3 regions of the Microlunatus sagamiharensis genome follow, and region 2 is predicted to be linked to each of the others. Evidence: predicted binding sites of a transcription regulator. Region 2 holds the regulator's gene; each other region holds the start of a gene.
The links. The regulator HrcA, encoded in region 2, represses chaperone genes, less so after heat shock. The targets are predictions, from matches to a motif close to TTGGCACTCGNNNNNNNCGAGTGCCAA.

Region 1 (4,810 bases), 2.1 Mb from region 2:
TGCTGCTCGCGGCCGCCCGCGCGCCGGGCGAGGCCCTGGCCGACGCCCTCGCGGTCAGCGCCGCGGGCGGCTCGTCCGACTACGGTCGCGTCCGGATGTGGGCCAGCGCCGGGTTCGCGGTGACGGTCGGGGTCTGGGGACTCGCGCTTGAGCGCACCGGCCTCGGGCTCGTGCTCCTCGCGTACCCGGCGACCCTCGTCGTGGCCGCGCTGAGCACGCGGGGGATGTCGCCCGTCCACGCGCTCGGGCCGCTCGACTCCCCGGGCGCGGAGCCGACCGGCCGGCTCCTCACCCGTCCGGTCCTGGTGCTGCTGGGCGGGGTGCTCGTCTTCGGCGTCGCGATGGCGACCGCCTTCACCGTCCTGCCCCTGCGCATCGTCGACGCCGGCGGCGCGGTGTGGGTGGTCGGCGTCAGCGCCGTCGTCGGCGCGGCGGCGGAGATCCCGCTGATGCGCAGCAGCGCGTCGGTCTCCGCCCGGCTCGGGGCTCGTCGGACCGTCCTGCTCGGCGGGCTGCTGTTCGCGGCGGCGGTGACGCTGTACGGCGCGTTCGCGCAGCCGTGGGTGCTGGTCGCGGCCAGCGCCGTGCGCGGCGCCGGCTACGCGCTGGTCTACGTCGGGCTGGTCACCGCGGTCCGGGCCGCCTTCCCGCCGCGGTCGCGCGCCCGGGGCCAGGCCCTGCTCCAGACGGTCCTGATGGGCGTCGCCCCGGTCGCCGGCGCGTCGCTGGGCGGGTTCGGCTACAGCCACGCCCCCGCGCTGCCGCTCTTCGGCGCCACCGCCGTGCTCGCCCTGCTCGGCGCGGGCCTCGCCTGCAGCCGCTGGGCGAGAACGCCCCTCGAGCACGTCGCACCCGTCGAGCCCTCCGACGCTCACCTCCCCCTCGCCGAGCGGTAGGTTGCGGCGCTCTTTCCGCCCGAACTCGCGCGGCAACCTACCGCTCGCGGGGACGTACGGAACGCCAAGAGGCGGCCCCCCGAAGGGGACCGCCTCTCAGCTCGTGCAGGTGGTGCAGGTGGAGCAGGGACTCAGAAGTCCATGCCGCCCATGCCGCCGTCGCCACCGGCCGGCATGGCCGGGGCCTTCTCCGGCTTGTCGGCGATGACGGCCTCGGTGGTGAGGAACAGGCTCGCGATCGAGGCCGCGTTCTGCAGCGCCGAGCGGGTGACCTTCACCGGGTCGATGATGCCGGTCTTGACCAGGTCGACGTACTCGCCGGTCGCCGCGTTGAGGCCCTGGCCGGAGGGGAGGTTGCGCACCTTCTCCGCCACGACGCCGCCCTCGAGGCCGGCGTTGAAGGCGATCTGCTTCAGCGGGGCCGAGGCCGCGGTGAAGACGATCTCCGCGCCGATCTGCTCGTCGCCGGACAGGTCGACCTTGGCGTCCTTGGCCGCCTGGAGCAGGCCCACGCCGCCGCCGGCGACGATGCCCTCCTCGACCGCAGCCTTGGCGTTGCGGACGGCGTCCTCGATGCGGTGCTTGCGCTCCTTGAGCTCGACCTCGGTGGCCGCGCCGACCTTGATCACCGCGACACCGCCGGCCAGCTTGGCCAGACGCTCCTGCAGCTTCTCGCGGTCGTAGTCGGAGTCGGAGTTGTCGATCTCGGTGCGGATCTGGCTGACCCGGCCCGCGATCTGGTCGCTCGACCCGGCGCCCTCGATGATCGTGGTCTCGTCCTTGGTGACGACGACCGAACGGGCCTGGCCGAGCAGCTCGAGCCCGACGCCGTCGAGCTTGAGGCCGACCTCCTCGGAGATGACCTGGCCACCGGTGAGGATGGCGATGTCACCGAGCATGGCCTTGCGGCGGTCGCCGAAGCCCGGGGCCTTGACGGCGACGGACTTGAAGGTGCCGCGGATCTTGTTGACGATCAGCGCGGCCAGGGCCTCGCCGTCGACGTCCTCGGCGATGACGACCAGCGGCTTGCCGGCCTGGATGACCTTCTCGAGCAGCGGGAGCAGGTCCTTGAGGGCCGACACCTTGCTGTTGACGATCAGGATGTACGGGTCGTCGAGCACGGTCTCCATGCGCTCGGTGTCCGTGACGAAGTAGGGCGAGATGTAGCCCTTGTCGAAGCGCATGCCCTCGGTGAGCTCGAGCTCGAGGCCGAAGGTGTTCGACTCGTCGACGGTGATGACGCCTTCCTTGCCGACCTTGTCCATCGCCTCGGCGATGATCTCGCCGACGGTGGAGTCACCGGCGCTGATCGACGCGGTGGCGGCGATCTGCTCCTTGGTCTCCACGTCGACGGAGGCGGCCTGCAGCTGCTCGACGATGGCCGAGACGGCCTTGTCGATGCCGCGCTTGAGGCTCATCGGGTTGGCGCCGGCGGTGACGTTGCGCAGGCCCTCGCGGACCATCGCCTGGGCCAGCACGGTCGCGGTGGTGGTGCCGTCACCCGCGACGTCGTCGGTCTTCTTGGCGACCTCCTTGACGAGCTCGGCACCGATCTTCTCGTACGGGTCCTCGAGCTCGATCTCCTTGGCGATGGAGACGCCGTCGTTCGTGATCGTGGGGGCGCCCCACTTCTTCTCGAGCACGACGTTGCGGCCCTTGGGGCCGAGCGTCACCTTCACGGCGTCGGCGAGCGTGTTCATGCCACGCTCGAGGCCGCGCCGCGCCTCGGTGTTGAACTGGATGAGTTTCGGCATGTGTGGCGAATCCTCTGTTGGACGTGAGTGGTTGCTGCTGCTCCCCGGCCGGCGCCCGCGACGGACGGTCCATGGGGACCTCGCCGACTGAGGAGGTGGCACTCTCACCTGCCGAGTGCTAACCCCATGTTTAGCACTCGCCCCGTGTGAGTGCAAACACTTCCGAGGCCGTCGACGCGACTCCTCGGCGCACTCCCCCGCCCCGCGTACGGCCCCTCCTCCGAGCCCCCTCGTCCGGCCCGTCGACGGCGCGGCGACCGCCCTGCGGGACAAGGCCGGACCTCGGCCGAGAAAGAACATTCAGCAGGAATGGATCGGCTCCGTCGGGTGTTCCGACTGGACGTGGCCAGCCAGACCCGTACCTCCGTCGACGCGGAACCCGTGATCACGAGGGCCTCGGTCGGCCTCCGCTCCGAGCGCGGCCCCGTGCTCCTGGGCGTGATGCTCAGCATGGGCCTCATCGCGATCGACGCGACGATCCTCGCCACCGCGGTCCCCTCGGTCGTGAACGACCTCGGCGGCTTCTCGCAGTTCCCGTGGCTGTTCTCGATCTTCCTGCTCACGCAGGCCGTGACCGTGCCGATCTTCGCCAAGCTCAGCGACTCCTACGGGCGCAAGCCCGTCGTCCTGGCCGGCATCGCCGTCTTCGGCGTCGCGTCCGTGCTCTGCGGCGTCGCGTGGAGCATGCCCGCGCTGATCGCCTTCCGGGCGCTCCAGGGCCTCGGCGCCGGCGCGATCCAGCCGACGTGCATGACGATCGTCGGCGACATCTACACGCTGCAGGAGCGGGCCAAGGTCCAGGGCTACCTCGCCAGCGTCTGGGCGATCTCGTCGGTCGTCGGCCCGACGCTCGGCGGGGTCTTCGTCGAGACGCTCGACTGGCGCTGGATCTTCTTCATCAACATCCCGCTGGCCGCCGTGGCCTTCTGGATGATCTCGCGCCGCTTCCACGAGAAGGTCGAGCGGGTGAAGCACCAGGTCGACGTCGCCGGAGCCGTCCTGCTGACCCTCGGCGCCTCGCTGCTGATCCTCGGCCTGCTCGAGGGCGGCGTCCTGTGGTCCTGGCTCACGCTGCCGGGAATCGGGGTCCCGGCCGCGGGCCTGGTGCTGGTCGTCGCGTTCGGCTTCGTCGAGCGGCGCGCCGCCGAGCCGATCCTGCCGACCTGGGTCTTCCGCAACCGGCTGCTCGTGAGCACCAGCATCGCCAGCCTCGCCATCGGCGCGGTCCTCATCGGGCTGACCTCCTACGTCCCCCTCTACGCCCAGAACGTGCTCGGCCACAACGCGCTCGTCGCCGGCTTCGCGCTCGCCGCGCTGACCCTGGGCTGGCCGATCGCCGCGTCCATGTCCGGGCGGGTCTACCTGCGGATCGGCTTCCGGGCGACCGCGCTGCTCGGCACCCTCATCGGGCTGGTCGGCGTCGCCGGCCTGACGCTGCTGCGCCCCACCACCTCGATCGGGCAGGTCGGGGCCACCTGCTTCGTCATCGGCATCGGCATGGGCTTCGTCGCGGCCCCGATCCTGGTCGCCGCGCAGTCCTCCGTGGACTGGAGCGTGCGCGGCGTCGTCACCGGCACCTCGATGTTCGCCCGCTCGATGGGCAGCGCCCTCGGCATCGCCGTCTTCGGCGCCATCGCCAACGCCGGGCTCGGCACCACCGTGGGCACGCACGCGAGCACGGCCAGCTCGATCGCCCCGGCCGTCATGGCCGCGGCGCTGCAGAACGTCTTCCTCGCCTCGGTCGTCGGCGCGGCGGTGATGCTCGTCGCCGTGCTCTGCATGCCGCGCCGCGTCACGACGGTCGCCTGAGGATGCGCGGCCGCGTACGCACGGCGGAGCGCCTCGCGCTCCTCGCCGCCGGGCTGTTCGTCGTCGGCACCAACGCCTTCGTCATCGCCGGCGTCCTGCCCTCGATCGCGGGCGAGCTGCACGCCCCGCAGACCGCGGTGGCCTCCTCGATCACCTGGTACGCGGCAGTGGTCGCGATCGCCTCCCCGCTGGTCGGGGTGCTGCTCCCCTGGGTCCCGCGCACGGCCCTGATCGCCGTCGGGCTGGTGCTCGTCGCCGGGGGCACCGTCGTGGCGGCCCTCGCACCCGGCCTCCTCGTCTTCATCGCCGGTCGGGTGCTGGCCGCGTTCGGCGGGGCCGCGCTGGTCCCGA
Region 2 (4,810 bases):
TCAGGCCCGGACGGTCCGGGTCCGCGCGGCCATCCGGGTGCCGGCCAGCACGAGGCCGACCAGGCCCAGGCCGAAGGCGCCGAGCGCGAGCGGGGAGCTCATCGCCGCCTGGCCGCCGGAGCCGCCGGGGACACCGCCCGGGTTGCCGCCCATGCCGCTGATCGTCTGCACGGCCAGGTCGAGGTTGTCGTCCTCGGCGGAGCCCCAGGCGTACACGATGGTGGTCGTGCCCTCCTCGAGGTCCACGTCGGCCGGGCCGATGACCGGGTCGCTCTCCCCGGCCAGGACCACGTCGGCGCTGATCGTGCCGGCGTCGAGGTCGGCGCTGTCCTCGTCGGGGTTCTCGAGGCCGCTGAAGGCGACCTCCTCGTTCGCGCGGACGTCCACGGCCGGGGCCGCGGCGTCGTGGCGCACGATCAGGCGCGCCTGGCCGGCGTCGAGGCCGGAGGTGTCGTTGGCGTACGCGGTCAGGCGCGGGTCGCCCGAGGCGTTGAGGTGGGCGACGACGGTGACGTTCGCGCCGGCCGGGACCTCGGCGTCCTCCAGCTCGGCCACGGCGTTGCCGTCGGCGCCGTCGCCGGCCGCGACGACCTTGAGGTCGTAGGTGCCGGCGGGCAGCTGCTGCGGGTCGGTCAGGGTGCCGGGCTCGAAGTCGCTGAGCAGCTCCTCGCCGTTGGCGTAGACGTCGACGGTCGCGCCGGGGACGGCGTGCAGGATCGAGACGGTGGCGGTGTCGGCGGCCTGAGCGCTGGTGGCGGGCAGCAGCAGGGCGCCGGACGTGACGGCCAGGGCGAGGGAACCCCGGATCAGTCGGGAACGGGCGGGCGTGGGCATCGGACCTCCAGGTGGGGCGGGGCTGGGCTTGCCTGTGCCTGGTCCTGCGCACGAGATGCCGCTGCGGATGCAACGGGTCCCGGATCTCCTGCCCGCGTCCTTGGGCCCGGTCCTGCGGGCCGCCCTCAGGCCAGTGGCAGGGTGCGGCGCGGCGCCACGGGACCCAGCTGCGCGAAGGCCGTGGGCAGCCCGGCGGCGAGGACCGCGTACGGGTACGCCCACTCCTGCTCGGCCGCCTCGTCCACCCCGACGCCGGTCTCGGCGAGGTGCCGGACCTGCCCGGCGACCGACGCGAGCCGGCCCCGCTGCTCGTAGACGAAGGGCCGGTCGACCGGCTCGCCGTGACCGGGGACGGCTCGGGTCGCGCCGGTCATCAGGCCGATGACGCCGTCGAGCGTGACCGGCCACTCGTGCAGGTAGGAGTCCGGGCCCAGGGCCGGCGGACCGGCCTGCTCGACGAGGTCGCCGGCGACGACGAGGTCCGCGTCGGGCACGACCACGACCAGGTCGGCGCCGGTGTGGCCCCGGCCGATGTGGGCGACCTCGACGCGGCGCCCGCCCAGGTCGAAGGCCGCGGCGAGCACGATCGGACGGTTCGGGGCGACGAGGTCGGCCGGCGCGAGCCCGAGCCGCTCCGCGTCGGCGTGGGCGTCCGGCGAGGCCAAGGACGCGGCGACGTCCTCGTGGCCGACGGTGGTGAGGTCGTCGAACGCTGCCAGGCCGAAGGCGTGGTCGCGGTGCGCGTGGGTCACCACGACGACCTCGAGCGGGACGTCGGTCACCGACGCGACCGAGGCCCGGACGGCCCGGCCCTGCGCAGGGGTCGAGCCCGTGTCGACGAGGAGCGCGCGCTCCGACCCGGCGAGCAGGACGAGGTTCACCGCGTCCGGCTCGGCGACGCAGCGCCAGGCGCCGGGCCCGAGCTCCTCCCAGGGGCCCGGCAGCGGGGTCGGCTCGGCGTCCTGCCCGGCGTCGGTCACGGCACTACACTGGCACTCACCGCACGCGAGTGCCAAGGGCCTCGCGCGCGTACGACGGCGGCGACTCGAGCGACAGCAGGCGAAGGGGTGGTGGAGCGAGCATGGACGACCGCAAGCTGCAGGTGCTCCGGGCCATCGTCACCGACTACGTCTCCAGCAAGGAGCCGGTCGGGTCCAAGGCGCTGGTCGACAAGCACGACCTCGGCGTCTCCCCGGCGACGGTCCGCAACGACATGGCCGCGCTGGAGGAGGAGGGCTACATCACGCAGCCCCACACCAGCGCGGGGCGCATCCCCACCGACAAGGGCTACCGGCTCTTCGTCGACCGGCTCGGGCAGGTCAAGCCGCTCTCCAGCGCCGAGCAGCGCGCGATCCAGACCTTCCTGTCCGGGGCGCTCGACCTCGACGACATCCTGCTGCGCACCGTCCGGCTCCTCGCCCAGGCGACGCAGCAGGTCGCGATCGTGCAGTACCCGACGCTGAGCACCTCCACGGTCCGCCACGTCGAGCTCGTGTCGCTGTCGTCGACCCGGCTGTTGCTGGTGCTCATCACCTCCACCGGGCGCGTCGAGCAGCGCTCCCTCGAGGTGCCCGAGGTCGAGGAGACCGGTCTGGGCGACCTGCGGACGGCGCTCAACGCGGCCGCCGCCGGGCGGACGCCGGTCGAGGCCGGCTCCGCGCTCCCGGCGCTGCTCGATGCGCTCCCAGCGGAGACGCTGCCGCTCGGGCGCACCGTGGTGGCCGCCCTGCTGGAGATGCTCGGCAGCGAGACCTCGACCCGCATGGTGATCGGCGGGATGCCTTACCTCACCCGCTACGGCGCCGACCCGAGCAGCATGAAGCCCGTGCTCGAGGCGCTGGAGGAGCAGGTCGTGCTGCTCACCCTGCTCGGCGAGGCCACGGCCGACGGCGTCACCGTCCGGATCGGGCAGGAGAACCCGGTGAAGGAGCTCCAGACGACCTCGGTCGTCGCCAGCGGCTACGGCAGCCGTGCCACCCTCGGGGTCGTCGGGCCGACCCGCATGGACTACCCCTCGACGATGGCCTCCGTGCGCGCGGTCGCGCGCTACGTCGGCCGCTTCCTCGCGCAACCCTGATCACGCACACCTGATCGCGTACCTCGAGCAAGGATGACCCACCCCAGACATGGCTGCTGACTACTACGAGACGCTCGGCGTCTCCCGCGACGCGTCGCCCGAGCAGATCAAGAAGGCCTACCGCCAGCTCGCGATGAAGCTCCACCCCGACGTCGCCACCGAGCCGGACGCGGGCGACCGCTTCAAGGCGGTGGCCGAGGCGTACGAGGTCCTCGCCGACCCGAAGAAGAAGGACCTCTACGACCGCGGCGCCGACCCGCTGGGCGGGGGCATGGGCGGCGGGTTCGCCGGCAACTTCGGCGGCCAGGGCGGCTTCGACTTCGGCAACCTCGTCGACGCGATGTTCGGCGGGCAGACCAGCCGCGGCCCGCGCTCGCGCGTGCGCCGCGGCCAGGACGCGCTCGTCCGGCTCGACCTCGAGCTGGCGGAGGCGGCGTTCGGCGTCACCAAGCCGCTGCGGGTCGACACGGCCGTGCTGTGCCCGCTCTGCAAGGGGTCCGGGGCGCAGGAGGGTTCCGAGCCCGTCACCTGCCGCACCTGCCACGGCCAGGGCGACGTGACGCACGTCCAGCGCTCCTTCCTCGGCGACATCCGCACGACGCAGCCCTGCCCGACCTGCGGCGGCTACGGCTCGGTCATCCCCGACCCGTGCCCCGAGTGCTCCGGCGACGGCCGCGTCCGCTCGGCCCGCACGATCAACGTCAAGATCCCGGCCGGCGTCAGCACCGGCAACCGGATCCACCTCTCCGCCCACGGCGAGGTCGGCCCCGGCGGCGGCCCGGCCGGCGACCTCTACGTCGAGCTGGCCGTCGCGCCGCACGAGGTGTTCCGTCGCGAGGGCGACGACCTCGAGGTGACGGTGCGCATCCCCATGACCGCGGCCGCGCTCGGCACCGAGGTCACGGTCCAGACGCTCGAGGCCGACCTGGCCGACACCGACGACGAGGACCGCGACGTGCACGTCAGCGTCCCGGCCGGCACCCAGTCGGGCACCCGCGTCGCCCTCGAGGGCTGGGGCGTCCCGCGCCTGCGGTCCAACGGCCGCGGCGACCTCGGCGTCACCCTGCTGGTGCAGACGCCCACGCGCCTGGACGACGAGCAGCGCGACCTGCTCCGCCAGCTCGCCGAGCTCCGTGAGGAGACCGGGCCCGAGGTGACGGTGCAGAAGCAGGGCCGCGGCGTCTTCGGCCGCCTGCGCGACGCCTTCGCCGGGCAGTGACGCGCGGGTGACCGACGCGCTCTTCCTCCTGGAGAGCCTGGCCTCGACCTCGCCGCAGGTCGGCGGCGAGGTGCTGGTCGACGGGTCCGAGGGGCACCACGCGGTCGCCGTCCGGCGCCTGCGGGCGGGCGAGCGCGTGCTCGTCGCCGACGGTTCCGGGGGCGGGGTCCGTGGCGAGGTCGTGGAGGCGAGCAAGGCGGGTCTGCGGGTCCGGGTCACCGAGGTGCTCACCGAGACCGCCCGTCCCGTACGCCTCGTCGTCGCGCAGGCGCTGGCCAAGGGCGACCGGGCCGAGCTCGCCGTCGAGATGCTGACCGAGGTCGGCGTCGACGAGGTCGTCCCGTGGCAGGCGTCGCGCTCGGTCGCGCGCTGGTCGGCCGACCGCGTCGAGCGCGGTCTCGGTCGCTGGCGCAGCACGGCCCGGGAGGCGGCCAAGCAGTCGCGCCGGCTCCGCGTCCCGCTCGTGTCGGACCCGGTGGGCACCAAGGCGCTCGCCGCCCGCCTGGCCGCCGCCGACCTGGCGCTCGTGCTCCACGAGGACGCCAGCGCCCCGATCGCCGAGGTCCCGCTCCCCGCCGCCGGCGAGGTCGTGGTCGTCGTCGGGCCCGAGGGCGGCATCAGCCCCGAGGAGCTGGCGGCGTTCGACGAGGCCGGCGCGCGGACCGTCCGCGTCGGCGACC
Region 3 (4,810 bases), 690 kb from region 2:
GACCAGCCCGCCGGGTCGCGGGACATGAGCGAGGTCGCCTCCTTGCGCGCCAGCGTCATGGCCGCGAGCAGGACGTCGTCGCGCTTCTCCACGCCCGGCGTCGAGGCGTCGTCCCACCAGGGGTTGTCCGGGTCCTGCAGCAGCGTGTCGAGCACCGCGTACCAGCGGTCCCCGCCGGCCGGCCACAGCGCGGGCGGCAGCTGGTCGCGGAAGACGAGCTTTTCCAGGTCGTGCTCGACGACGGCGAAGTAGGCCGCGGCCGCCGAGCCCGGCTCCATCCGGTAGTCCCACCCGAGCAGGGTCTGCTGGCCCTCGCGCACGAATGCGTCGTCGACGCGCACCTTGAGCAGCGCGGGGACGAGGTCGGCGGCGAACCGCTGCCGGGTGTCGTAGAACAGCGGCTCGGCCGTCGCAGCGGTCAGGCCGCGCGCGTCGGTGAGCCGGTCGAGCAGCTCCTGGCTGCGCCAGCCGTAGGAGTTCGCGGACCCGACGACGTAGGGGTACTGCGACCCGATCACCTGGTTGTTGGCGGCCACCACGACGCCGCTCGACGGGTTCTCCACGAAGGGCAGCTCGGCGAACGGGATCGTGCCCGTCCAGTCGTAGCGGCGGTCCCAGCCCGGCACCGGCACGGTGCCGTCGCCGCGGCCGCGGACCGGCACCAGCCCGGGGAGCTGGTAGCCGATGTTCCCGCGGACGTCGGCGTAGACGAGGTTCTGCGAGGGCACCGTGAGCAGCGAGGCGGCGCTGCGGAAGGAGTCCCAGTCGCTCGCCGCGTCCAGCCCGAGCAGGGCGTCCATGCTGCGGCCCGGCGTCGAGCCGGTCCAGGCGATCGAGACCGCGTACGCCCCGCCCGGCGCGTCGGTGCGGCGGCCGGCGTCGGCGGTGGCCGGGTCGGCGTCGGACAGCAGCGGACCGTGCCGGGTCGAGCGGACCGTGATGGTGCGCGGCTCGTCCTCGCCGGCGACGCGCAGCTCCTCGGTGCGGACGGTCAGGGGCTCGTACGCCTCCCCCACCCGCACGGTGTCGCCGACGACCTGCTCGAGGTAGAGGTCCTGCACGTCGGCGTAGCTGGTGGTCATGCCCCAGGCGATCGAGGCGTTGCGCCCGATCACCACGCCCGGGAGGCCGGTGATCGAGTAGCCGGTGACGTCGAAGGGGCAGTCGCGCCCCACGGTCCCGCAGTGCAGGCCGACCTGGGCGAGCACCGAGGGGATGGAGGCCGCTAGGTGCGGGTCGTTGGACAGCATCGGCTTGCCGCTGGCGGTGTGCGCGCCGCTGACGACCCAGGAGTTGGACCCGATGCCGTCGCCGGAGCCGAAGAGGCCGGTCAGCGTCTCCCGCGCCCGGGCCGAGGCCTCGACCGCGCCCGTCCCCTCGGTCGCGGCCACGGTCCCCGACGGCCCGGCTGACGTCGTCCCCGTGGCGTCGGGGTCGAAGGCCTTCCCGCGGACCGTCCCGGCGGTCACGATCGGGTCGTAGCCCGGCAGCGGGCCCGGGAAGAGGTCGGCGGCGCGGTCGGCACCCACCGCGGCGGTGGCGCGGGCGCGGTAGGTCTCGGCGTCGGCGTTCGAGCCCAGCTGCCAGCCGAAGACCTTGAGGATGGCGAGGGAGTCGACCGCGGTCCACGGCTCCGGCGTCGCGACGCGGCCCGCCAGGTCGAGCACGCTGTACTCCAGCGACAGCTGCCCCGGCGAGCGTCCGCGCAGGTAGGCGTTGACGCCCGAGGCGTACGCGTCCAGGTAGCGCCGGGTCGAGGGCGACAGCAGCGGCAGCTCGGCCTCGGCCGTGCGGTACCAGCCGAGCGTCCGGACGAAGGTGTCGGTGGAGACCTGCGAGGACCCGAACAGCTCCGACAGGCGCCCGGCCGCCGCGTGCCGGCGCACGTCCATCTCGAAGAAGCGGTCGGACGCCGCCACGTAGCCCTGCGCCTCGAAGAGGTCCTCGGGCTCGTCGGCGTAGACCTGCGGCACGCCGTGGTCCTCCCGCAGGACCGTCGCGCGCCCGTTCAGGCCCGGCAGGGTGACCTCCCCCTCGAGCATCGGCAGCGGCCGCCGCACGGTGGCGGCGCCGAGGCTGACCAGCCCGCCGGCGACCAGCACGACCACCACGAGCGCGAAGACGAGCCAGCGGGGGACGAGACGCACGTGCTTGATTGTCCTCGCTCCGCTCGAACGCGGACCGCGCTCTCACCCGGTGTCTTCCTCCTCGTTCGCGAACGAGAAGCGTGTTCGCACTCTCGTCGTCCAGACACCGGCGCGCGGTCCGGTGGTGGTCGACTTGAAGACGTCGAGGTCAGGTCAGAGACGTCGGCGTCGGGCAGGAAGGCGCACGGCTCGTTCCGGCGTCCCGGGAATGGGTTGGCAGTCGATATTCTTGAGTGCTAGCGAGACACGGTCGGCCCGCGGGGCCGGTCACGACGGAGAGAGCACCATGCCTACCTACCAGTACCGCTGCACCGAGTGCGGGCACGACCTCGAGGCCGTGCAGAAGTTCAGCGACGCCGCGCTGACGGAGTGCCCGAACTGCCACGGGCAGCTGCGGAAGATCTACAACGCGGTGGGCGTGGTGTTCAAGGGCTCGGGCTTCTACCGCACGGACTCGCGGCCCAAGGAGGGTTCGTCGAGCGGTTCCGGCTCGTCGGGCTCCTCGGGGTCCTCCGGCTCCGACACCAAGAGCAGCGGGTCCGGCTCCTCCGACAAGTCCGGCGACAGCGGCTCGGGCTCGTCGGGCACCAAGACCGACACCGCCAAGCCGGCCAAGGCCGCCGCCTCCTCGTCCACAGGGTCGGGCTCCGCCGGCTGAGGTCTGTGGACGACCGGCACGTCCGGGCCGACGTCATGAGGGTTGAGGCGTGCGCGCCTCGACCAGCCGACCCGGCATCCCCCACCACCGTCACCACCCGCTGCGCCTCCTGGCGCGGGCGGCGTCCTGGCACCGGCGCAAGCTCGCGGTCGTCGCGGCCGCGGCCGCGGTCCTGACGGGGCTGGCTGCCACCGCGCCACCCGCGCCCGCGACGACGGACGTCGTCCGGGCGCGCAGCGACCTGGTCGGCGGTGCCGTCCTCACCGCGGACGACCTCGAGACGGTCGCCCTGCCCAGCGACGGGCTCCCCGACGGGGCGAGCGCCGACCTCGACGCGCTCGTCGGTCTGCGGCTGGCCGCCCCGGTCCCCCGCCACCAGGTCCTCACCCCCGTCGCGCTCACCGGTCCCGCCGCCGTGGGTCCCGGGCACGTCCTCGCCCCGGTCCGTCTGGCCGACGCCGACGTCGTCGGGCTCCTCCGCCCCGGCGACCTCGTCGACGTCCTCGGCGTCAGCGCGGAGGGCGGTCGTTCGTCGACCGTGGCGCGGCGCGTCCGTGTGGTGACGGTGCCCGCTCGGAGCGAGGACGACCAGGCGACCTCCGCCGGCGCGCTCGTCGTGCTCGACGTCCCCGACACCGACGTCGGAGCGTTGACCCGGGCAGCGGCGGGTGGCAGCCTGACGATCACCTGGACGTGAGTCGCCGACGTGGGCGCACGCGGAAACCAGATCCCGACCACCCCACGGAGGACACGACCTATGAAGAGCCTGACCGGTTTCCGCGACTTCCTGATGCGCGGAAACCTCGTCGACCTGGCCGTCGCCGTCATCATCGGCACGGCGTTCGCCGCCGTGGTGAAGGCGTTCACCGGGATGATCATGGACATCATCGGCAAGTTCGGGGGTGTCCCCGACTTCAGCAGCACCTCGATCTACGGCATCAGCGTCGGCGTCTTCATCACGGCGCTCCTGAGCTTCGTGCTCACGGCCGCCGTCGTGTACTGGCTCGTCGTCATCCCCTTCACCAACATCAGCGCCCGCCTCAAGAAGCAGGAGGAGCAGGTCGAGGCCGCGCCCGCCGTGACCTCCGAGGACCTCCTCACCGAGATCCGCGACCTCCTGCGCCAGCAGGCCGTCGGTAACCCGACGCCCGGCCAGGTCCCCGGCTCCTTCCCTGGCCAGGTCACCGAGCGCTGAGGCCCCACCCGGGTCTTCACACCAGCAGCACGACGAAGCGCCCTCCACCTCGCTGATCGGCGAGGTGGGGGCGCTTCGACATCTGCCGTGACGTCGGCCGAGGGCGTCCCGCATGGAGGTCGTCGCGACGTCGTCCTCAGGAGCCGTGGTGCGGCGGCACGTCCGCGAGCAGCCGACGCTCGTCGGCGTCGGGCGCGCGGTCGACGAGGACCGGGCGCGAGGCTCGGCCGAGCCGGGCGCGCAGCTCGGTCACCGCCGCGGCCATCTGGGCCGCACCGATCCCCTCGCGGAGGTCGGCGGGCACGACGAACGCGCCCCGCGGACGCCCCTCCAGCGCCTCGACCACGGCGTCGAGGTCGGGCGCGACCTGCGCGCCGAGCTCGGGGCGCCGCTCGCCGCAGACCGCGTACGCCAGCGCCTGGTGCCAGGGGCGGAGCGGCAGCCCGGGAGCCTCGTCCACCTCAGGCCTGGTCCCCGCCCAGCACGGTGCCGCTCGGCACGGTGCTCGGCGAGCCCTCGTCGTCGAGCGTCGCGGCACCGGTGACCCGGACGTCGGCCTCGAAGGTCCAGTCGCCGTGCACGGTAAGGCTGCGGGCCTCGCGCAGGGAGGGCACGCCCGCCGGGAAGCGCGCGTCGAACTTCGAGATGGTCTTGTAGTGCTTGGGGTCGAGGTCGACCAGCGGCGCCGGGTCGGTGACGCGGTCCAGCCGCCCCTCGGGCGTGACGTCGTAGACGTCGGAGCGCAGCAGGGCCAGGTCGTTCGTCGTCTTCACGGGCAGGAAGCGCTCGCGCCCGACGCCGATCGCCGTG

Region 1: a site for HrcA is predicted at 2,781-2,807, ahead of groL (chaperonin GroEL). Genes of this name have one in related genera too.
Region 3: a site for HrcA is predicted at 2,361-2,387, ahead of BLU42_RS14020 (FmdB family zinc ribbon protein). Genes of this name have one in related genera too.

What each region holds. Positions count from the first base shown of each region.
Region 1 covers NZ_LT629799.1:102,703-107,512, reverse strand. Annotated here, with positions in the region: gene BLU42_RS00490 (MFS transporter) at 1-896, shown strand, start outside; gene groL (chaperonin GroEL) at 1,028-2,650, opposite strand; gene BLU42_RS00480 (MDR family MFS transporter) at 3,032-4,459, shown strand; gene BLU42_RS00475 (MFS transporter) at 4,462-4,810, shown strand, end outside.
Region 2 covers NZ_LT629799.1:2,361,895-2,366,704, reverse strand. Annotated here, with positions in the region: gene BLU42_RS10740 (DUF4397 domain-containing protein) at 1-834, opposite strand; gene BLU42_RS10735 (MBL fold metallo-hydrolase) at 960-1,814, opposite strand; gene hrcA (heat-inducible transcriptional repressor HrcA) at 1,916-2,911, shown strand; gene dnaJ (molecular chaperone DnaJ) at 2,961-4,130, shown strand; gene BLU42_RS10720 (16S rRNA (uracil(1498)-N(3))-methyltransferase) at 4,138-4,810, shown strand, end outside.
Region 3 covers NZ_LT629799.1:3,053,556-3,058,365, forward strand. Annotated here, with positions in the region: gene BLU42_RS14015 (penicillin acylase family protein) at 1-2,147, opposite strand, end outside; gene BLU42_RS14020 (FmdB family zinc ribbon protein) at 2,434-2,805, shown strand; gene BLU42_RS14025 (RcpC/CpaB family pilus assembly protein) at 2,855-3,502, shown strand; gene mscL (large conductance mechanosensitive channel protein MscL) at 3,572-4,000, shown strand; gene BLU42_RS14035 (hypothetical protein) at 4,137-4,460, opposite strand; gene BLU42_RS14040 (UTP--glucose-1-phosphate uridylyltransferase) at 4,462-4,810, opposite strand, start outside.